Regions from separate parts of the Saccharopolyspora hordei genome, predicted to be linked through region 3. Evidence: riboswitches for the same ligand, from Rfam matches in the RefSeq annotation. Region 3 holds a riboswitch; each other region holds the start of a gene.
The links. A riboswitch is a leader RNA that binds a small molecule or an ion and turns the genes downstream of it on or off. The one in region 3 is predicted to bind thiamine pyrophosphate.
Positions count from the first base shown of each region.

Region 1: it holds a riboswitch for thiamine pyrophosphate, as region 3 does, so the genes downstream of both, thiD (bifunctional hydroxymethylpyrimidine kinase/phosphomethylpyrimidine kinase) here and thiO (glycine oxidase ThiO) in region 3, are expected to answer to the same signal.
Region 2: it holds a riboswitch for thiamine pyrophosphate, as region 3 does, so the genes downstream of both, HNR68_RS15850 (ECF transporter S component) here and thiO (glycine oxidase ThiO) in region 3, are expected to answer to the same signal.

Region 1 covers NZ_JACCFJ010000001.1:5,262,790-5,269,782, reverse strand. The annotation lists gene HNR68_RS24095 (AMP-binding protein) at 1-932, opposite strand, end outside; gene HNR68_RS24090 (hypothetical protein) at 1,011-1,208, opposite strand; gene HNR68_RS24085 (hypothetical protein) at 1,351-2,088, opposite strand; gene HNR68_RS24080 (hypothetical protein) at 2,316-2,561, shown strand; TPP riboswitch at 2,587-2,682, shown strand; gene thiD (bifunctional hydroxymethylpyrimidine kinase/phosphomethylpyrimidine kinase) at 2,670-3,467, shown strand; gene HNR68_RS24070 (TenA family protein) at 3,568-4,278, shown strand; gene HNR68_RS24065 (hypothetical protein) at 4,441-4,587, shown strand; gene HNR68_RS24060 (hypothetical protein) at 4,631-5,158, opposite strand; gene HNR68_RS24055 (DivIVA domain-containing protein) at 5,178-6,146, opposite strand; gene HNR68_RS24050 (GNAT family N-acetyltransferase) at 6,410-6,993, shown strand, end outside.
Region 2 covers NZ_JACCFJ010000001.1:3,465,503-3,472,495, forward strand. The annotation lists gene HNR68_RS27445 (ATP-binding cassette domain-containing protein) at 1-571, shown strand, start outside; gene HNR68_RS15835 (transglycosylase SLT domain-containing protein) at 561-1,184, opposite strand; gene HNR68_RS15840 (energy-coupling factor transporter transmembrane component T) at 1,260-1,964, opposite strand; gene HNR68_RS15845 (ATP-binding cassette domain-containing protein) at 1,961-3,397, opposite strand; gene HNR68_RS15850 (ECF transporter S component) at 3,394-3,951, opposite strand; TPP riboswitch at 3,998-4,083, opposite strand; gene HNR68_RS15855 (MFS transporter) at 4,298-5,623, opposite strand; gene HNR68_RS27655 (putative leader peptide) at 5,712-5,792, opposite strand; gene HNR68_RS15860 (3,4-dihydroxy-2-butanone-4-phosphate synthase) at 5,974-6,633, shown strand; gene HNR68_RS15865 (LLM class flavin-dependent oxidoreductase) at 6,856-6,993, shown strand, end outside.
Region 3 covers NZ_JACCFJ010000001.1:275,968-282,960, reverse strand. The annotation lists gene HNR68_RS01355 (S1 family peptidase) at 1-924, shown strand, start outside; gene thiE (thiamine phosphate synthase) at 1,021-1,692, opposite strand; TPP riboswitch at 1,788-1,893, shown strand; gene thiO (glycine oxidase ThiO) at 1,885-3,012, shown strand; gene thiS (sulfur carrier protein ThiS) at 3,000-3,200, shown strand; gene thiG (thiazole synthase) at 3,202-3,966, shown strand; gene HNR68_RS01330 (FUSC family protein) at 4,165-6,138, opposite strand; gene thiD (bifunctional hydroxymethylpyrimidine kinase/phosphomethylpyrimidine kinase) at 6,353-6,993, opposite strand, start outside.

The DNA.
Region 1 (6,993 bases), 5.0 Mb from region 3:
CGGACCTCCTCGGGCAGGTCCAGGATGCGCTGGAGCATCACCGGCACCGCGAACATCGCCGTGCACCGGTGGCGCTGCACGCAGGCGAGCGCCTCCTCCGGGTCGAACTTGCGGCGCAGCACCAGCGTCGCGCCGAGCACGGCTGCCAGCTGGAAGGCGGCCAGCCCCCAGGTGTGGAACAGCGGAGCGCTGATGAGCATCCGCTCGCCGCTGTCCAGCGGGATCCGGGACAGCACCGAGGCCGCCGGCGACAGGCTCGGCGGGTCCGGGCGGCGCGCGCCCTTGGGGGTGCCGGTGGTGCCGGAGGTGAGCACGATCATCCGGGCGTGCCGCCGCGGCCGGGTCGGGCGCCGGGGCGAGGACGTGGCGATCAGGTGCTCCAGCGTGTCGTGCCGGGTGGTGCCGTCGGTCCAGGCCAGCACCTGGTCGACCTCGGTGGGCAGCTCCGGCAGCTGGGCGCGGAACTCGGCGTCCAGCACCAGCACGCTGACCTGCTGCTCGGCGATGACGTCGGCGACCTGCCGGCCGCTCAGGCCGGTGTTGAGCAGCACCACGTCCACGCCGAGCTTGGCCGCCGCGAGGACCGTCTCGACCGGCCCGTGGTGGTTGCGGCACAGCACACCGATGCGGGTCCCCGGCGTGACGCGCCTGCGCAGGCCGTTGGCCAGCCGGGAGGTGCGCTGCTCGAGCTCTGCGTAGCTGAGCGCGCCGCGCTCGTCGATCACCGCCGGGCGGTCCGGGTGGCGCACGGCGCCGACCGCGAAGCCCAGCGGCGGCGTGACGCCCCAGTGCCGCCAGGCGCGGCCGATGCGCAGCAGCTTGTCCGGCCGCATGGGCCGGACCACCCCGCGCTGGGCCAGCACGAACGCCGTGTGGAGGCCTTCGGGAACCCGGCTCAGCGGGGCCAGCACCCGCTGCCACAACACGCTCACGCATCCACCTCTCGTCCGCGAAGCTACTCGAGAGTAGATAATGACCCAACCTGGCCGGAACAGGAAGGGCCCGGCCGATCAGTCCTGGTCAGCCGCGGACACCACGGCGTCGCGCAGCGCCGCCCGCAGCCTGCCCACCTCCAGCGGCGAGAGCACGGCCGTCTCGCCCGGGGGCGCCACCACCACGACGTCCCCCTGGTTGATGAACACCGACAGGTCTCGTCGCCTTCCCGCGACATCGCGGCAGCTCACGTGCCACTCCTTGGTGGGCTCCACGATCTCGTGCCTCCTTGGTGCGGTTCGCGCTCGTGATCGTGGGACGCCGGAGCGGGCCGGACGTGACGCCGCTCCTCCGCCGGAAGCGCACGAGGCGCCGGGCAGCAGCTGCCCGGCGCCTCGCGGTCGTCGTGCTGGTGCCTCAGACCGGACGGACCACGAGCCCCTCGGGCTCGGCGGTGAAGGTGACCGCCCCTTCGAAGTCCGCGATCGGGAGCTCGTCGCGCACCAGCCGGTGCGGCGCGTCGAACGCCTCGACGCGCACCTCGCCCGCGGTGATCGTCTGCTCGGCGACGCCCTCGCCGCCGACCTGCACCTGCAGTTCGTGCCCCTGCACCTGCACGGTCAGCCAACCGCCGGCGACGGTCAGCTGCTCGCCGCTGTGGGTGAGGGTCAGCCGACTGGCGGTGGGGTCCTCGGAGCGCACCGCGACGTGCGAGAGCGCCACGTCGCGCTTGCCCGAGTCACCGACCAGCGCGATGACGTCACGGGTGACCTGCTCGCCCGCGGTCTCGCCCGGCTTCGGCGTGAGCACGGGAGCGCGCAGCTGCGCGGCGATGCGGTAGGGCTGCCACGAACCGGCACCGACCAGGTTGACCACCGCGGTGACGTCGACGTCCTCGAGCAGCCGGTCGCTGCCCGGCGCCGGGGTCACCTCGATCGCCGCGACGTCCCGCTCGCGCAGCAGGTCGCGCAGCGCCTTGGCGCGCTGCCTGCTGTTGCGGTCGAAGCCGCGGGTGATCGCCACCGTCCCCGATCCGGCCGCCGCGACGGCGGCTTCGGTCAGGTCCGCCAACGGGGCCCAGATCCGCGCGGGATCTTCCGGTCGGCGGGGCCGCCGGGAACGGGCGAAGCTCGGAGCATCGGTCGTGGTTTCCATCGTCGGTGAGTTTAGTCGGCGGTGAAGCGCCGTTACTCCCGCCGGTGGGCCCATTCACGCTGTGAAATCGATCGCTCTTCACCGTCGCTCGCGGTTCCGTCGGGTACGGCGACGATCGCTCGCGCCCGGCCTGGGGGCGGGCCCTCCAGCTGCCGGAACGCGCGGTCTTGTCGGCGCGTGCGCCCGGAGCGATGCTGAGTTGTTCGCCGGCAACCAGGGGGGTGGGGATGACCGAGCTGCTCTTCCCCGAGCTGGGGCGGCGCCCTGCCGGGCGGGCCCCGGTGCGCGGGGTGCTGGTGCGGTGGTTGGCCGCGGACGGGAGCGCGGTGCACGTCGGCGACCGGTTGGCCGAGGTGCGGGCGTCCGGTGATGCCGTCGGGTGGGTGTCGGCGCTGGCGACCGGGACGCTCTGGCACCAGGTCCGGCCCGGCGAGGTGGTCAGCGCGGGTTCGGTGGTCGGACTCATCGACTAACCGGTCCCGCCGGGATAGGTTGGTCACCAGTGACGCGGGGTGCCCGGTGCGCCGGGCTGAGAACAGACCCGTTGAACCTGACCTAGCTAGTACTAGCGGAGGGACGTCATGCTTCCCAACGTGCTCACCATCGCGGGCACCGACCCCAGCGGCGGTGCCGGTGTCCAGGCCGACCTCAAGGCGTTCTCGGCGAACGGTGCCTACGGCATGTCCGTGATCACCGCGCTCGTCGCGCAGACCACCACCGGGGTGGTCGAGGTGCAGGAGGTGCCGCCGGAGTTCGTCACCGCCCAGCTGGTCACGCTGCTCGACGACGTGCGGGTGGACGCGGTCAAGATCGGCATGCTGGCCAACGCCGGAGTGATCCACGCGGTGATCGAGGTGCTGGACCGCTACGCGCCGCCGCACGTGGTGCTGGACCCGGTCATGGTCGCCAAGAGCGGGGACCGGCTGCTCGCGCCGGACGCGGTGGGCGCGTTGCGCGACGAGCTGCTGCCGCGGGTCGACCTGATCACGCCGAACCTGCCGGAGGCGGCGGACCTGCTGGGCGAGCCGGAGCTCACCGACGTCGAGGGCATGCCGGCCCAGGCCGAGCGGCTGGCCGGTCTCGGTGCCAAGCAGGTGCTGCTCAAGGGCGGCCACCTGGCCGGTGAGTCCAGTGTGGACCTGCTCCACGGCGACGGGGTCAGCGAGTTCCTGTCCAGCGAGCGGGTCGCGACCACCAACGACCACGGCACCGGCTGCACCCTCTCGGCCGCGATCGCGGCGCTGCGCCCGCAGCGCCCGGACTGGCTGACGGCGGTGCGCGAGAGCAAGGACTACCTCACCGGGGCGCTGCGCGCCGCCGAGCAGCTGGACGTCGGCCACGGCCACGGCCCGGTGCACCACTTCTACCGCTGGTGGTGACCAGCCCTCCGGCCCCACGTCGTTGTCCGATCCGCAACTCCGATGGAGGCCGGGTGCCTGGTCTCCACCGGGATCGCGCCCCCCGAGACGAGGACTGCTGATGAGCACGTTGCCCGCCCCGCCCGCTGACGGTTTCTGCGCGCAGGCCTGGGAGCACACCGCCGGCCTGCAACGCGCGATCGTCGAGCACCCGTTCAACGTCGCGCTCACCGACGGCACGTTGGACCGCGAGGTGTTCGCCTTCTACATCGTGCAGGACGCCCGCTACCTGGTCGGGTTCGCGCAGGCCCTGGCGGCCGCGGCGACCCGTGCCGACACCGCCGAGGACGCCGCGTTCCTGTCCGGGGCGGCCCAGGGCGCCCTGGTCGAGGAGCGCCGGCTGCACGCCGGCTACGTCGCCGAGTTCGGGTTGTCCGACGAGGAGGTCGAGGGTGTCGACACCTCGCCGACCTGCCTGGCCTACACCTCGTACCTGCGCGCCTGCGCGCTGGGCGCGCCCTACCCGGTGCTGCTCGCGGCGCTGCTGCCGTGCTTCTGGGTGTACCAGCACGTGGGCAGCACGATCCTGGAGGCGACCGGAGGCGCCGCCGACCACCCGTACCGGGCGTGGATCCAGACCTACGCCGACGAGGAGTTCGCCGCGTCGGTGCTCACCGCGCGCGAGCTCGTCGACCGGGTCGCCGCGAGCGCCGGTGACGTGGTCCGGCGGAAGATGCTGGCGGCGTTCACCCGCGCCACCGAGTACGAGTGGCTGTTCTGGGACAGCGCGTGGCACAGGGAGGCCTGGCCGACCGCCCGGTTCCTCCGCTAGGCGCTGGAACCTGTTGCGGGGCAAGGCGGAGCCGTGTCGTGTGACCCGCGGCACAGACCGGGGGCGCTAACGAACGGTGAGGGCCGGAACGATGTGCTCAGCGACACGCCAGTTCCGGCGTGGCTTCCCTCTTCTCTCACCCTGGACGGGGTTTCACGCGCCGTGGGCTCTTCGCTGTTGATCGTCTTCCTGGGCATGATGGTGCCCGTGCTCGCCGCCGCGCCGTTCTACGTCGCCGACCGCCGCCGGGAGGAGCAGGAGCGCCAGGTCGACCCGCCCGAGACGACGAGCACCAGCTCCGACGACTGAAGTCGCGGGACCTGGTGCTCCTGGACGCGGGTGGCCCGGTTGGTCACTCCTCGCCGATCTCGGCGCGCAGCCGGGCGAGGCGCTGGCGGGTGCGGTTGAACTTGGCCTCGAAGTGCTTCTCGAACAGGTCGGTCGGCAGCTCGGGCAGCTCGACCGGTTCCGTCGTGCGCTGCGCCGGCGGGGCCGCCTCCTCCGCCTCGGCCTCACCGGACTCGGTCTGGGCGGCGGAAGGCTCCTCGGCCGTCGCTGGTCCCGGCTCGGCCGCCGGCGCGGGTTGCTGCGCAGCCGCCTCCTGAGCAGCCGGTCCCGGTTCGGGCGCGGCCGCGTCGCGAGCCGCCGGGTCGGCCTGCTGCGCGGACGCTTCCTCCTCCGGTCGTTCGGCGAGTGCCGCGTGCGGGGCGGTCGTCCGGCGGGTGACCTTCGGCGGAGCCGGGGTGCGCAGCGCGTGCTTGCCGCGTGGTGGTGCGGAGTCCTGCTCGCCGAGCCGGCGGTTCGCCCGGTGCAGCAGTGGCCAGAAGACCAGCGTGGCGGACGCGAAACCGGTGACGAACATCAGCACGAGCAGTTCCACGTGAAAGCTCCGATCAGTCCTATCGGGCGGGTCCGGGCTGCGGGGTCGCACCGTTGGTGCTCGGGTGCGCACCGTCCATGGGGATGAGGAACGTCTGCACGTCGTCGCGCTGCTCCGGCAGCTGGACCGGCAGCTCCGCCTCGGGTTCCGGGTCCGGTTCGCCGGCGGCGGCCGGCTCTGCGGTCGGGGCCGGCTCGGCGGTGACCGGGGCCGTCGCGGGCGGGTGGGTGCGCAGCTCGTCGATGGAGGCGCCGAGCATGCGCTGCGCCTGGTCCATCGAGGACAGCACCGAGGCGTGCAGTTCCTCCAGGCGCTGCTGGTGGGCGTTGATCTCCTCCAGCGCTTGCAGGCGCATCTGCTCGGTCTCGGCGTCCCACTGGCCGCACTGCTTCCGGGTCTGCGCGATCAGCGCGTCGGCCTCCTCCTGCGCGGCGGCGATGACCCGCTTGTACTCGGCGCGGATGTTCTGCCGCATCCGGTGTTCCTTGGCGCGCAGCTCGCTGGCCTTCTGGTCGTGCTCGCGGTGCAGCTGGGCGCGGCGCTCCTCGACCTCGGCGATCAGCTGGTTGCACTCCTCGCGCAGCTCGTTCGCGGTCTGCTCGGCCTCGCGGATGAGCTCGCGGGCCTCGTTCTCGGCGGTGCCGCGGATGATCTCGGCCTGCCGCCGGGCCTGCTCGCGGAGGGTCTGCACCTCCTCCTCGGCGATCGAGAGCATGTTCTGCACGCGCTGCGAGGCGGCGGGCAGGCCGGTGTCGGAGGACTCGATGCGCCGGAGGCGCTCCTCGGCCGCGTCCAGCGCGCGGCGGGTGTCGTCGCAGAGCTTGCGCAGGTCGCTGTTGAGCTGCGCGGCCTCGTTGCGGTCGATGGTGACCAGCCGCAGCTGGTCCTCCAGCAGTTCGATGTGTTCGATGACCTGGTTTCGGTTGAAACCGCGGACCTGGATGTCGAATCCCGGCCGGAGCGGAACGACGGAGTCGGCGTCATCCATGGGTGAACTCCTCTCCGGGCGGTGGGGGTGATCCGATAGCTCGGAGAGTAGGGGCGTTGCTTCGCGTTCGCCCAGTGAGACACCGCGATCATCACCTGATCAGGTAATTGCGCTGGGTGGTCAGCCGGGTGCTGGCGACCTGCGGAGACACACCGGGTCCGTCCACAGTGGGCAGATGAGGGGTGGGGTGTTCGATGGCACTGCCGTGTGACGGGCCGGTTAGGTTAGGCTGCGCTCACGTACCCGTTCCGAGGAGCTTTCGCGTGACGAGTGGAGTCGACCTTGCCGGGCAGTCGCACCAGCGCGCGTCGGTGCTGCTGCGCCGGTGGCTGGCCGAGACGCACACCCCGGTCTCCGAGGGGCCGCTGCGGCTGACCGTCGGGCCGCTGCGCCTGGGCACCGACGTGCTGTACCGCTCGCCGACCGGGGCGCACGGCTTCGGCGCGATCCACGTGCTCGACGAAGCCGGTGACCCCGCCGCGATCGCCGACCCGGCGCTGCTGGCCGCGGCCTGCTCGGCGGACGCGCGGGCCCGCGCGCTGCCCGACGCGCCGATCAACGCCGCGGAGGCCGGCTCGCTGGTGGACTGGGTGCTGCACGCGCTGCCGCGGCACCGGCTCGACCCGCTGCCGCTGACGGACGACCTGGTCGCGGTCGCCCGCTCGGTGTCCGACGCGGCGGAGGCGCAGCGCTGGCTGGTCGCGAACGTCGAGGGACGGCTGCTGCCCGCCGCGCTGGGCTGGGAGGGCGACCGCGCCGCCGCGACGACCGAGCTGCTCACCCGCGGGCCGCTGGCGGTCATCGGGCTGCTGGGGCGGCGCGGCGTCGTGCACGAGGAGGACCTGCT
Region 2 (6,993 bases), 3.2 Mb from region 3:
CGGCCTGGCGTTCCTGGACGGGCAGGAGACGGTCTGCGAGGCCTGCGGCGGCCGCCGCTTCCGCGCCGAGGCCCTGGCGCACACCGTCGACGGGCTGTCCATCGCCGACGTCGACGACCTGACCGTGGCGGAGGCCGTGGACCGGCTGCCCGCCCCGGCGATCGGCCGCGCGCTCGGCCACCTGGTCGACGTGGGGCTGGGGTACCTGCGCCTCGGGCAGCCGCTGACCGACCTGTCTGGTGGGGAGTGCCAACGCCTGAAGATCGCCAAGGAGCTCTCCGCCGGGCAGCGGTCCACCTGCCACGTGCTCGACGAGCCGACCACCGGCCTGCACCGGTCCGACGTCGAGGTGCTGCTGCGGGTCCTGGACCGGCTGGTCGAGCGCGGCAGCACGGTGCTGGTCATCGAGCACGACCTGGAGGTGGTGCGCAGCGCGGACTGGGTGATCGACCTCGGTCCGGGGCCGGGTCGCCACGGCGGCCGCGTCGTGTTCTCGAGAAGCCCGCAGCAGCTGCTGGCCTGCGAGGAGTCGGCGACCGCGCGGGCGCTGCGGGCGTCGGTCAGCGCGTGAGCGCCTCGCCGGCCTTCGCCCAGTGGGCGCGCAACCTGTCCAGGTAGGACCGCGCCTGCGGGCCGGGGGTGGCGCCCCGCGCGACAGCGCGCATGGCGCCGGGGCCGGCGTTGTAGCCCAGCGCGAGCAGCTCGGCGGTGGTGTGGGCGCCGGAGCGCTCGTCCGGCAGGGACGCGGCGAGGTCGTGCAGGTACCAGGCCGCGGCCCGGATCGCCAGGTCGGGGTCGTCCGGGAGCTCCAGCCAGTCGCGGTCGGCGAAGCCGTGGGCGGACTTGACCTCGTCGAAGGCGGGCCGGTGCATGTTGGCCACACCCAGCGCGGCGTCCGGGTCGAGCCGCAGCCACGCGCGTTCGGCGTCCGGGTCGTGCGGCTTGTACGACTCGTTGTACAGGATCGCCATGAGCAGCTGCGGGTCGACGTCGGCTTCCCGCGCGCGGGCGAGGACCTGCGCGGCGAACCGGGCCGGGGCGTGGTCGGCCGCCTCCGCGGGGGTCGACGGCGGCTCGCTCGGCGCGGCCGGACCACCGCCGGCGTCGCGCACCGCGCCGCACCCCGTCGCCGCGGCCACGAGCGCGCACGCGACGACCCACCGCCACCCGGTCCTGCTCGTCATCCCGCCTCCTCACCGCGTGCGCACATCCCACCAGATCGCGGCGCCCGACGTGACGGGATCCCGCGACGGGCCCGGTCAGGACGCCACCAACGCCTCGACCACGTACGGCACCGCGGCGAGCAGCGCACCGACTCCGAGCACGGCGGTGTCCACCCGGGTCCACGGCGCCGGTTCGGCCCAGGTGCGCCGGTGGGCGCGGGCGAAGCCGCGGGCGTCCATCGCGATCGAGGCGCTGGTGGCCTCGCGCATGGTGGTGACCAGCAGCGCGAAGGTGACCGAGGCGGCGTGGCGGGCGCGGGAGACCGGCCCGCGCCCGGGGCCGAAGCCGCGTGACCGCCGGGCCCGCGAGAGGTGCTGCCAGGTCTGGCCGAGCTGCTCGAACCGCTGGAGCGCCGCGGCGAACGAGACCACGAAGCGGTGGGGCAGGCGCAGGCGCTGCCCGAGCTGGTCGGCCAGCGCCATCGGTTCGATGAGCGGAGCCACCGCCACCCCGGGCAGCGCCAGCACCACGATGCGCAGGCCCGCGGTGGCGGCGACGTCGAGCTGCCCGCCGCCGAGCAACCACGTCGAGTAGGCCACCGACAGCCCGCCCAGCACCACGGTGGCGAACCGCAGCGGGGGCCCGGAGCGCGCCGGGAGCACGACCAGCACGGCGAGCAGGTAGGCGCAGGCGGCGACCACCGCGGTGGTCAGCGACCGCACCCCCAGCGACGCGACCAGCGCCAGCAGCCCCAGCGCCACCAGCACCAGGGGGTTCGCCTTGGCGAGCACACCGGTCATCGCGCCAGCACCCGCCCGCCGGCCAGCCGCGTCTCGCGGTCGGCGAGGTCGATCAGCACCGGGTCGTGGGTGGCGGCGGCCGCGGTGGCGCCGCCACGCGCGGCGGCGCGCAGCCACCCGGCGATGGTGGCCCAGGTGTGCCGGTCCTGCCCGACGGTCGGCTCGTCGAGCATCACCGCGCTGGGCCGGTGCGCGAGCGCCGCGGCGAGCGCGACCCGACGCTGCTCGCCACCGGAGAGCCGGTAGGGGTTGGCGTCGGCCAGCGCGCCCAGCCCGAGCACCTCCAGGACCGCCTCGACCTGCACGGCGGTGCCCAGCCGCTCGGCGGTGCGGGCGACCTCTCGCCGCACCGTGGTGGTGAGGAACCCGTGCTCCGGGTTCTGCGGCACCCACCCGACCGTCCGCGCCAGCTCGACGGACCGCATCCGGTGCAGGGGCACCGGGGTGCCGCTGACGCTGCCGCGGTCGGGGCGGACCAGGCCCGCCAGCGCCGCGAGGAGGGTGGACTTGCCCGCCCCGGACGGACCGGTGAGCGCCGAGACCTGCCCCGGCGGCACGGCGGCCGAGACGCCGTCGAGCGCCACCACCGAGGACGTGCCGCGCAGCCTGCGGGTGGTGAGGTCCACGCGCAGGTCGCGAGCCTCGAGGAGCGGGCCGGGGGAGTCCGGGGCCACCAGCTCCGCAGGCACGTCCACCGGTTCGGGCGCGGGCAGGCCCGGCATCCACACCCCGGCGCGGCCGAGCTCCTCGGCGAGCTCGGCGCGGCAGGTCGCGGGGTTCACGTCGTGGGTGACCCGGCCACCGGCGTCGAGCACGACCACGCGGTGGACGAGGTCGAGCCACGGGCCGATCCGGTGGTCGACGACGACCAGCGAGGCACCGGTGCCGGCCAGGACGTCGGCCACGGCCGCGCGCACCCGGTCGGCGCTGTCCGGGTCGAGCATGGAGGTCGGTTCGTCCAGCAGCAGCAACGAGGGCCGCAGCGCCAGGACGCCGGCGAGGGCGAGGCGTTGCAGCTCGCCGCCGGACAGCGCCGAGGTCGGCCGGTCGACCGGGTAGTCCAGCCCGACCAGGTCGAGGGCCTCCGCCACCCGGCGCCAGATCTCCTCGCGCGGCAGCCCGCTGTTCTCCGGGCCGAACGCGACGTCGCGGCCGATCCGGTCGGCGACCACCGCCGACCCGGGGTTCTGCAGCAGCAGGCCGATCTGGCCGTCGACCCGGACCTCGCCGCTGCGCTCGCCCGGCAGCGCGCCACCGAGCACCCCGGCCAGCGCGTGGACGACCGTCGACTTGCCCGCTCCGCTGGGACCGGCCAGCAGGATCCGCTCGCCCGGGCGGACGCGCAGGTCGAGGTCCTGGACGGCGGGCACGCGGCGCCCCAGCGGCCGCCAGCCGAAACCCCGCAGCTCCGCGCGCAGCTCCGAGGCGGTCACACCGCCGTCCGCTCGTGGTGCTCCTGGCCCGGCCCGAACGCGTCCAGCGCCCCGGTCCCGGCCAGGCCGCGCACCAGCGCCCAGCCGCCGAGCCCGGCGATGACCACGCCGGAGACGACGAAGAACCCGAGGTGGGCGAGCTGGTAGGGCAGCGCCCAGTCCGGGTAGTAGACCTGCCACTCGTAGACCGACTCGAACGCGGCGGCGACGGCGGCGCCCAGCGCGGCCACCACCAGGCCGAACCGCTTCCACAGGAACACGGCCAGCACCAGCTCGACGCCGAGGCCCTGCAAGCCCCCGGAGACCACGGTCGACAGCCCCCAGCTGTTGCCCAGCAGCGCCTCCACCGACGCGGCGACCAGCTCGGTCACCAGCGCCGCCCCGGGCTTGCGGACGACCAGCCCGCCGACCACGCCACCGAGCAGCCAGGCGCCCCCGAACAGGCCCGAGGTCGGCGGGAACGCGAACGCGGAGAGGGCGCTCAGCACCTGGTACAGCTGGGACCAGCCCCAGAACGCCACGCCGATCGCGACCCCGAGCATGGCCACGGTCACGACATCGATCGTCCGGTAGCGGAAAGCAGCATCGCGCGCCACTGGAACTCCCTTCGCCGGTGCTAACCGGAGCAGGTTCGGAGGGTCTGCGGCTCACCCGCACTCTCAGCGCCCGTCACGGCGCTCCCCTGTCGTCGGCCACACAGCCTACCCTCCCGCCCGGCGGCGCTGCGCGCACCGGTCGCCTCTGCGCAGGGACGATGGGACCGCGAGACCACCCGCACCGGCCCCTCCGCGGTCAGCCGGGGAGGGGCTCGACGGGGGTTCGCGGCCTCCGGGACGACGGTCGCGGAGGAGCCGACGTCCGCAGTGGACGGTGGCGCTCAGCTCCTCGGCGACCGGAAGGTCAGGAGTCGGTGCGCGCCAGGTGCAGGTCGGCCGGGCGCACCGCCAGCGTCGCGCCCGCGCCGACGAGACCGGCGACCGCGAGGTACGTGCAGGCCCACCACGGCGAACCGCCGAGCGCCAGCAGCGCGGTGATCACCATGGGGGTCAGGCCCGAGGCGTAGATGCCGGAGAACTGGTAGACGAAGGACATCCCGGTGTAGCGCAGCTGCACGGGCGCCAGCTGCGCGTACAGGGTGCCCTGCGGCGCGTAGAGCACCGCGTGCACCACACCCAGCACCAGCACGACCACCAGCCCGGCCAGCAGCGGGTCGCGGGTCTGGAAGGCCAGGAACGCGGGGAAGACCGACGCCGCGAACAGCGTCGCGCCGACGGCGTAGGTGCGCCGCGGGGTCCAGCGGTCGGCGTACCGGCCGAACACCGGCAGCAGCAGGGCCAGCACGATCGCCGCGGCCATCACGGCCACCAGCACGTCGGTGCGCGGCAGGCCGAGCGTCGTCGTCGCGTAGGACAGGAAGAACACCGCCCAGGTGTTGAAGGCCGCGCCCTCCGCCCAGCGGGACAGCACGCCGAGCAGGGTGTTGCGCCGGACCACGCGGTCGCGGAACAGGTCCAGGAACGGGGCGCGGGACGGTTCCCGCGCCGCACGCATCCGCTCGAAGGCCGGGGTCTCGGCCACCCGCAGCCGGATCACCAGGCCGATGAACACCAGCACGATGCTGAGCCCGAACGCGATCCGCCAGCCGTAGCCGAGGAACTGCACGTCGTCGAGCACGTGGCCGAGCAGCGCGAACACCCCGGTTCCCAGGCCCAGACCGAGCGCCAGGCCGACCTGCGGCCAGGCGCCGTAGCGGGCCTGCTTGCCGGGCGGTGCGTACTCCACCGCCATGAGCACCGCGCCGGCCCACTCGCCGCCGATCGCCAGGCCCTGCACCACGCGCAGCAGCACCAGCAGCAGCGGTGCCAGCACGCCGATGTCGTCGTAGGTGGGCAGGGCGCCCATCAGCGCCGTGGCGCCGCCCATGAGCAGCATCGTGGTGACCAGCGTGCGCTTGCGGCCGATGCGGTCGCCGATGTGTCCGAAGAGGACACCACCGAGCGGTCGCGCGACGAACCCGACGAAGAAGGTCGCGAACGCCAGCACGGTGGACACCGTCGGGTTGTCGGCGGGGAAGAACAGCTCGTCGAAGACCAGCCCGGCTGCGGTGCTGTAGAGGAAGAAGTCGTACCACTCGACGGTGGTGCCCATCAGGCTGGACACGATCACCGTGCGGACGTCCCGCGTCCGCGGGGTCCCGGGTGCCTCGACGTGCGTGCTCGCGGTCATCTGCTGCCTCCTGCGGCGACGGCCGTGCCGGGCCACCGCGGCCGTGCGCCGGGGCGCGCTGCGGTGCCCGAGGTGTCCGGTTGCTGGGTCAGGAGCGCGAACAGGCCGCGGACGCCACGCGCAGCAGGTCCACGTGGGAGCGGCTGGTCAGCAACACCGGTCGGAGCACGCGGCGACGCTATGGAGGTGATCGACGCGGTGTCAAGCAGCAGGACGCCGGTTCCAGGGGGTGGGACGCGGTCGTTGACCGCGGCGTGCCGCGCCATGATGCTCGGCGAGGCGCAGGAGGTGCGCTATCGGTCCTCTGTGGACGCACGGTCCACTGGGAGGCAGCGCGACAGGAGAAGGACGTGAGCGAAGAACGGGACAGCGCAGCACTGCTCGACGGACCGCGGGGCGGTGCGGCCGTCCGCGCGGCGCAGGAGGTCGCGGCCGGCCGGGCCGTGGTGGTGCACGGCTGCGCCGACGGCGGCGGCGTCGTGTTCGCCGCGGCGCGAGCGGACGTCGAGCTGACGGCCTTCGCGGTGCGCTGCTCGTCGGGCTTCCTCTGCGTGGCGCTCTCCGGCGAGCGCTGCGACGAGCTCGTGCTCCCGCCCATGTCACCGAGGACCGGGCACCGCGGGCCGACCGCGTGCGTCACGGTGGACGCCAGCGCCGGGGTGAGCACCGGCATCTCCGCGGCGGACCGGGCCCGGACGGCGCGCCTGCTCGCCGCTCCGCACACCGCCCCCGAGGACTTCACCCGGCCAGGCCACGTCGTGCCGGTCGCGGTCGGCGATGCGGTGGGCGACCCGGCGCTGCTCGCCGAGGCGGCGTTCGCCCTGGTGGGGCTGTCCGGGCTCGCCCCGGCCGCGGTCTACGCCCACCTGGTCAGCCCGGTGGACCCGACCCGGATGGCCACCGACGACGAGCTGGAAGCCTTCGCGGTGAGCGAGGGGCTCGCCAGCGCCCCGGCGGACGGGATCGCCGCACTGCGGTCCGCAACGTGGGACGCCGCGACCGCTGGTTGACACCCGCGGTGCTGTTTGCTGCGATTGGTCCGTGCGAGCAGCGGCACTGTTCACCAAGCGCCGGCACGTGGACTTCCACCGCGTGTCGGCGCAGGCGTGTCGCTCCTGAACCAGATCTCACCCGCCGGACCGCGCGGCGGGTTCCCCTCTCTCGTCCACATCGGACATGACGGGTGCACGACCGCTCGCCGCGGGTCGGCGCCGCTTCCCCTGGAGTGACTGATGTCCTTGACGTTCCACTGGTTCCTGCCCACCTACGGCGACAGCCGCTACCTCGTCGGCGGTGGGCACGGCGTGGCCACCACCAACACCGCCTCGGGTTCCCGCCCGGCCACGCTGGCCTACCTCGGCCAGATCGCG
Region 3 (6,993 bases):
GCCGCTCGCGCTGAGCAGGTGCTGCGCCAGTCGCTGGGCAGCGTGTACGGCGGCTCCTACTTCGACTCCCGGAAGGGCCAGCTGGTCGTCCTGACGACCGACGAGGCCCGCTTCGACGAGATCCGCGCGGCGGGCGCGGACCCGAAGAAGGCCGACTTCACCGCCGAGCAGCTCGACGGCGTGGTCCAGGGGCTCAACGCCCGCGCCGCCACCGCGCCGAAGGCGGTCACGGGCTGGTACGCGAAGGCCCGGGACAACTCGGTCATCGTCACCACCCGGCCCGGCACCGCGGCCGAGGCGGCCCAGTTCGTGCAGACCGCGGGCGTCCTCGCCGAGGCCGTGCGCGTCGTCGAGTCGACGGAGAACCCCCGCACCTACGCGGTGGTCGGCGGCAACGCCTACTACATCGGCAGCGGCGCCCGCTGCTCGGTCGGGTTCTCGGTGCAGGGCGGCTTCGTGACCGCCGGCCACTGCGGCTCGGCCGGTGACAGCACGTCCCAGCCGACCGGCCAGTTCGAGGCCTCGCGGTTCCCGGGCAACGACTACGCCTGGGTCAGCGTCACCTCCGACACCCCGACCGCGGCGGTGAACCGCTACGACGGCAGCACCGTCGCGGTCGGTGGCTCCACCGAGGCCTCGGAGGGCTCGTCGGTCTGCCGCTCCGGCTCGACCACGGGCTGGCACTGCGGCTCGATCGAGGCGAAGAGCCAGACCGTGCAGTACCCGGAGGGCACCGTCAGCGGTCTGACCCGCACCAACGTCTGCGCCGAGCCCGGTGACTCGGGTGGCTCGTTCATCTCCGGCGACCAGGCGCAGGGCGTGACCTCGGGCGGTTCGGGCAACTGCAGCTCCGGCGGCACGACCTACTTCCAGCCGGTCAACCCGATCCTGTCGGCCTACGGCCTGACCCTGCTCACGCAGTGATCGGTCCCCACTGAAGACGGCCCCCGGCACCGGTGCCGGGGGCCGTTCTCGTGTCCGGACGCGCGCACGCAGCCCGGCGCGTCGGCCTGTGCGGGGTCAGGGGAGGCGGGCGCGGATCTCGCGGGCGGCAGCGCCCGGGTCCTCGGCCTCGGTGATCGCGCGGACCACCACGACCCGTTCCGCGCCGGCCTTCACCACCTCGTCGAGGTTGTCCAGGCTGATGCCGCCGATGGCGAACCACGGCCGGCCGTGCCCGCGGTGCTCCGCCGCGTGCTGCACCAGGTCCAGCCCGGCCGCCGGCCGCCCCGGCTTGGTCGGCGTCGTCCACACCGGGCCGGTGCAGAAGTAGTCCACGCCCGGCTCGGCCGCCGCGGCGTCGGCCTGCACCACGTCGTGCGTGGAGCGGCCGATGACGATCTGGTCACCGACGATGCGCCGCGCGACCTCCACCGGCAGGTCGTCCTGCCCCAGGTGCAGGACGTCGGCCTCGGCGGCCAGCGCGATGTCCGCGCGGTCGTTGACCGCCAGCAGGGCGCCGTGCCGGACGCACGCCTCGGCCAGCACCTCCAGGGCGGCCAGCTCGTGCCGGGCCTCCAGCGGTGCGCCGCTGGGCTGCTTGTCGCGCAGCTGCACGATGTCCACCCCGCCGTCCAGCGCGGCGTCCACGAACTCCGCGAGGTCGCCGCGCTCGGTGCGCGCGTCGGTGCACAGGTAGAGCTTCGCCTCGGCGAGGCGGGCGCGGATGCCGAAGCCGTCCAGTCCAGGCATGCCCCACAGGGTAGCTCCAGACGGAGCAGCCCTACCCGTCTTCGGTGCGCACGGCAGCGGGCTCGGAACCGGCGCCGTCGAGGGGTACGGTGTGGGGCGGTGAGCACGGGAGCCCGGCAGCCGGGCTGAGAGGGGGCGCAGGCCCCGACCGTCGAACCTGATCCGGGTCATGCCGGCGCAGGGAGCGTGGAGTTGTCTGGGAAGCGAACCGAACACGTCGTCGTCATCGGCGGCGGGGTCATCGGGTTGTCCGTCGCCTGGCGCGCAGCGTCCGCCGGGCACCGAGTGCAGGTGGTCGACCCGGAACCGGCGTCCGGGGCGTCGTTCGTGGCGGGCGGCATGCTCGCGCCCATCGCCGAGGCCTGGCCCGGCGAGGAGGAGCTGCTGGAGCTGGGCAGCGCGTCGCTGGAGCGCTGGCCCGCGTTCGCCGACGAGCTGAGCCGCGCGTCCGGTCTGCCGTCCGGTCTGCGCCGCGAGGGCACCCTGGTGGTGGGGGTGGACAGCGCCGACCGGGCCCTGCTGGACGATCTGGCCGACTACCTGGCCCGCCGGGGCCGCACCGTGACCCGGTTGTCCGGGCGCGAGGCGCGACGGCGGGAGCCGTCGTTGGGGCCCGCGGTGCGCGGCGGCCTCGACGTCCCCGGTGACCTCGCGGTCGACAACCGCCAGGCGCTGGCCGCGTTGCGCGCGGCGGCGACGGCGGCCGGGGTGGAGTTCGTCGCGGCGCGCGCGGAGGCGGTGCGCGCGGGCGCGGTGGAGCTCGAGGGCTCCACTGTGGACTGCGACGTGGCGGTGATCGCCGCCGGGGCGCACTCCGGCGAGCTGCACCCCGCGCTGCGGGGCCGGATCCGGCCGGTCAAGGGCGAGATCCTGCGGCTGCGCGCGCGGTCCACGGCGCTGCCGCCGCCGAGCCGCACCGTCCGCGGACCGGTGCACGGGCGGCCGGTCTACCTGGTGCCGCGCGACGACGGGGGACTGGTGCTCGGCGCGACCCAGCACGAGGTCGGGTTCGACACCGCGGTCACCGTGGGCGGCGTGCGCGACCTCATCGCCGACGCCGAGCAGGTGCTGCCGGGCATCGCGGAGTACGAGCTGGTCGAGGTCAGGGCGGGGCTGCGGCCCAGCACCGACGACAACCTGCCCGTCCTCGGCTGGCTGGAGCCGGGCGTGCTGGCCGCCACCGCGCACCACCGCGGCGGCTTCCTGCTCGCCCCGGTGACCGCGGACGCGGTGCTCGCGCTGCTGCGCGGCGGGGAGCCGGACGCGCTGGTCAAGGCCGCCGATCCGAGTCGATGGGGAGGACAGCAGTGGACGTCGTGATCAACGGGGAGTCGCGGCAGGTCGCCGACGACGCCGACCTCGCTGCGGTGCTGGCGGAGTTCGGCGTCCCCGAACGGGGCGTGGCGGTGGCGGTGGACGGCGCCGTGGTGCCGCGCGCGAGCTGGCCGGGGACCGAGCTGCGGCCCGGGGCCGCGATCGAGGTCCTCACCGCAGTGCAAGGAGGGTGACATGGACGACCCGTTGGTGATCGCCGGCCGCGAGTTCGGTTCGCGGCTGATCACCGGGACCGGAGGGGCGACGAACCTCGCGGTGCTGGAGCGCGCGCTGATCGCCTCCGGCACCGAGCTGACCACCGTGGCGATGCGCCGCGCGGACGCCGGCGGCCGGACCGGTGTGCTCGACCTGCTGGCCAAGCTCGGCATCGAGGCGCTGCCCAACACCGCGGGCTGCCGGACGGCGGCCGAGGCGGTGCTGACCGCCCAGCTCGCGCGCGAGGCGCTGGAGACGAACTGGGTCAAGCTGGAGGTCGTCGCCGACGACGACACCCTGCTGCCTGACCCGGTGGAGCTGCTGGACGCCGCCGAGCAGCTGGTCGACCAGGGCTTCGTGGTGCTGGCCTACACCAACGACGACCCGGTGCTGGCGCTGAAGCTGGAGGAGGTCGGCTGCGCCGCGGTGATGCCGCTGGGCTCGCCGATCGGCACCGGCCTGGGCATCCGGAACCCGCACAACATCGAGATGATCGTCTCCCGGGCCTCGGTGCCGATCATCCTCGACGCGGGCATCGGCACCGCCTCCGACGCGGCCCTGGCGATGGAACTGGGCTGCTCAGCGGTGCTGCTGGCCACGGCGGTGACCCGCGCCCAGGACCCGGAGCGCATGGCGGCGGCCATGCGGTCGGCGGTCGAGGCGGGCCGCCTGGCGTCCCTCGCGGGCCGCATCCCGAAGCGCTTCTGGGCCGAAGCCTCCAGCCCCGGCCGCCCCATGGGCTGACGAACCGTTCAACCCCGGCCGCGCTGCACGAGGTGAAGGGCACCTTCCGCCAACGCAGTTGAGCGGAGGTGCCCTTCCCTCCTGCTCGCCGAGGGCACGCGCGTTCTCGCCTCGACGGTGCGCGGGGACGGTGCCGTGGTCGGGTCGGTCGCTGGGGACCGCGTCCCGCCCCAGCGCTCGGAACCGGCCCGCCGCGGGTCAGCGGATGTGGAGACGTTCGGGGCGGACGAAGGAGATCGTGTAGCTCTTCCACGGGTTGTCGTAGCCGAAGGTGCGGTCGATCGCGTGCCGGGCGTGCAGCGCGTTCTCCAGCAGCGAGCTGGCCAGCAGCTCCGTCGCCGGGGCGCTGCCCTCCGGCACGTCCGGGATCTTCGCCGTCGGCTTGCCGCCCAGCAGGTCGTCCACCGCGCGCAGCGCCGGCACCGCCACCGCCTGCTCGGCCTCCGGCCGGAAGGCCAGCGTCGACACGTCCTGGCGCAGCGCGTCGAGGGCGATCGCCGCGTCCCGCGTGGCGCGCTCGTCGTCGGTCTCCTCGCCGGTGCCGTCCAGCAGCGCGGGCACGCCCATCAGGTCCTGGGTGCGCCGCAGCGCCAGCACGTTCGCCGCCTGCAGGGCCGCGGGCAGGTCGACGCCCTGGCCGGCCGCGCGGACGCTGCGCAGCAGCTCGGACACCGCCCACACCGTCGAGCGCACCGCGCCCCGCACGTCCGGCAGGATGCTGCTGGGCAGCACCAGGTACGCGACGTAGCCGACGATCAGCGCGATGGCGGCGCCGACCGCGGTGTTCGCGGCGAAGCTGATCCCGACGTTGACCAGCGGCCGGTCCAGCCGCATCGCCTGGTCCACCACGGTGATCACGATGAGGCAGCTCAGCAGCGCCTGGTACTCGGTGCGCAGCCGGGGCATGCTCAGCAGCATCCCGCCGATCACCAGCGGCACCAGCAGGAACGCCCCGGGCAGCAGCGTGATGAGCAGGGCCAGCGCGGTCACGCCGAGCACCGCGCCACCGGTGCGCTCCAACGCGCCGGTCATGCTGTCCCGGGCCGCGGGCTGGAGCACCACGTACAGCGCGAGCAGCAGGCTCGACGCCGAGGGGTCGCGCAGCAGCAGCACGATCACCATGCCGAGGGACACCGCGAGCGTGCAGCGGATCGCGTGCCGGAACAGCGACGAGCGCAGCGACAGGTGCGCCCGCACCGCGCCCTTCAGCCGTTCCCGGCGTGCCCCGGGGGCCTGCGGGGGCAGCGGGGTCTCGACGCGGCGCACCACGGTGGCGCGGATCCGGTCCAGGCCCTCGTTGAGCCCGCGCACCGCGTCCGGCAGGTCCTGCCGACCGCCCCGGGCCAGCACCGCCTCCGCCGGGTCGCGCCGCGCGGCGTGGGGCAGCCCGGTGCAGGCGCGGGCGCGCACCGCCCTGGCCAGCTCGGCGGCGACCTCGTCGGCCTCCGCGACGATCCGGTGCAGCCGCTCGGCCTCGATGCGGTCGCTCTGCTGGGCCTGCGCGAGCAGCACCTCGCGAGCGGCGCGGAAGCGCGTGGCACCGGCCAGCACCTCGCCGAGCCAGGTGCTGGAGCCGTCAGCCCGCCACGCGGCGGCGGCCGACTCGACGACACCGGGGCCGGGTTCGGTCAACGTCCGCGCAACGGCCACCCGGGTCGCCCGGCCGGGGTCGCTCAGCCCGATGAGCACCCGCAGCAGCAGGGCGAACACCGCACCGGACGCGGAGGCGGCCAGCAGCACCCACGCCGGCTGGTCGCTGCCGAGGCCGGTCGTGGTGGACACCAGGGTCGCCGCGGCGAAGGTCTGCCCGCCGACCCGGTAGTGCTCGCCGAGCGCGGGCAGCATGCCGGCGCCGAAGACGACGAGCGCCACCACCAGCCAGGCCAGCACCGGGACGTTCGCCAGCAGCGGGCCGACGGTCATCACCAGCACCAGCGCGGGGGTGAACCAGACGAACCGGCGCAGGTCCGAGCGCAGCGACTGGCCGCCGGTGGCGACCAGCGCGAGCACCGCCGTCAGCCCGGCCATCAGCGCGGGGGTCTGCAGGTCGAACAACCAGCCGAACGCGGTGCCCGCGACCACCGCCGCCACCACCAGCACCGCGTACTGGCGTTGGTGCGGGTCCGGTGCCCCGGCCTCGGTGGCCAGCAGTTGCCGGGCCCACGTGCTCACCGCCGACTGAGCAGTCCTGACCGAGTCGCCCACGCTGTCGAAAACCCCTGTTCATGATCGTCCGCGCAGCGCGCAGCGGACCGCGCGCGGCAGAGGCGTGCGGTCCTGGGAAATACGCGCTTCTCGACAAGGTTGTCGATGAGCCACACCATTCGGGTTACGGATCCGGGATGAAAATCACTCTATTAGGGGGCTCATGGGGGGTGTCGGCGTGTCAGTAGGACCGCGGGCTGACCCGCCAGAACGTCGACACCGGCCCCACCCCGGCGCCGAGCGGGTAGGCGTGCTCCACGCTGCGGGTGACGAACCGCTTGCCGGCGCGCACCGCGTCCGGCATCGAGGCGCCCTTGGCCAGCGCCGCGGTGATCGCCGAGGCGAAGACGTCGCCGGCGCCGTGCGTGTGCACCGTGGCGTAGCGGGGACCGGCCAGCGGGGTGGCGGTCGAGCCGTCGTAGAGCAGGTCGACGCACTCCGGGTCGTCGGGCAGGTGCCCGCTCTTGATCAGCACCCACTCCGGGCCGAAGTCGTAGATCGCCTTGGCCGCGTCCAGCAGGTCGGCGCGGGTGCGGGCGTCGATGCCGGTGAGCAGCCGCACCTCGTCGAGGTTGGGGGTCACCAGGGAGGCGCGGGGGAAGGCCTCGTGGCGCAGCGCGTCCAGGGCGTCCTGGCGCAGCAGCGGCTCACCGCTGCGGGAGGCGGCGACCGGGTCCACCACGAACGGCGTGCGACCGCCGCGGCCGATGCCGTGGGCGTCGCAGACCTCCAGCACCGCCTCGATGGTCGCCGCGGAGGCGAGCACCCCGGTCTTGGCGGCGTCCACCCCGATGTCCGAGGCCACCGCCTCGACCTGCGCGG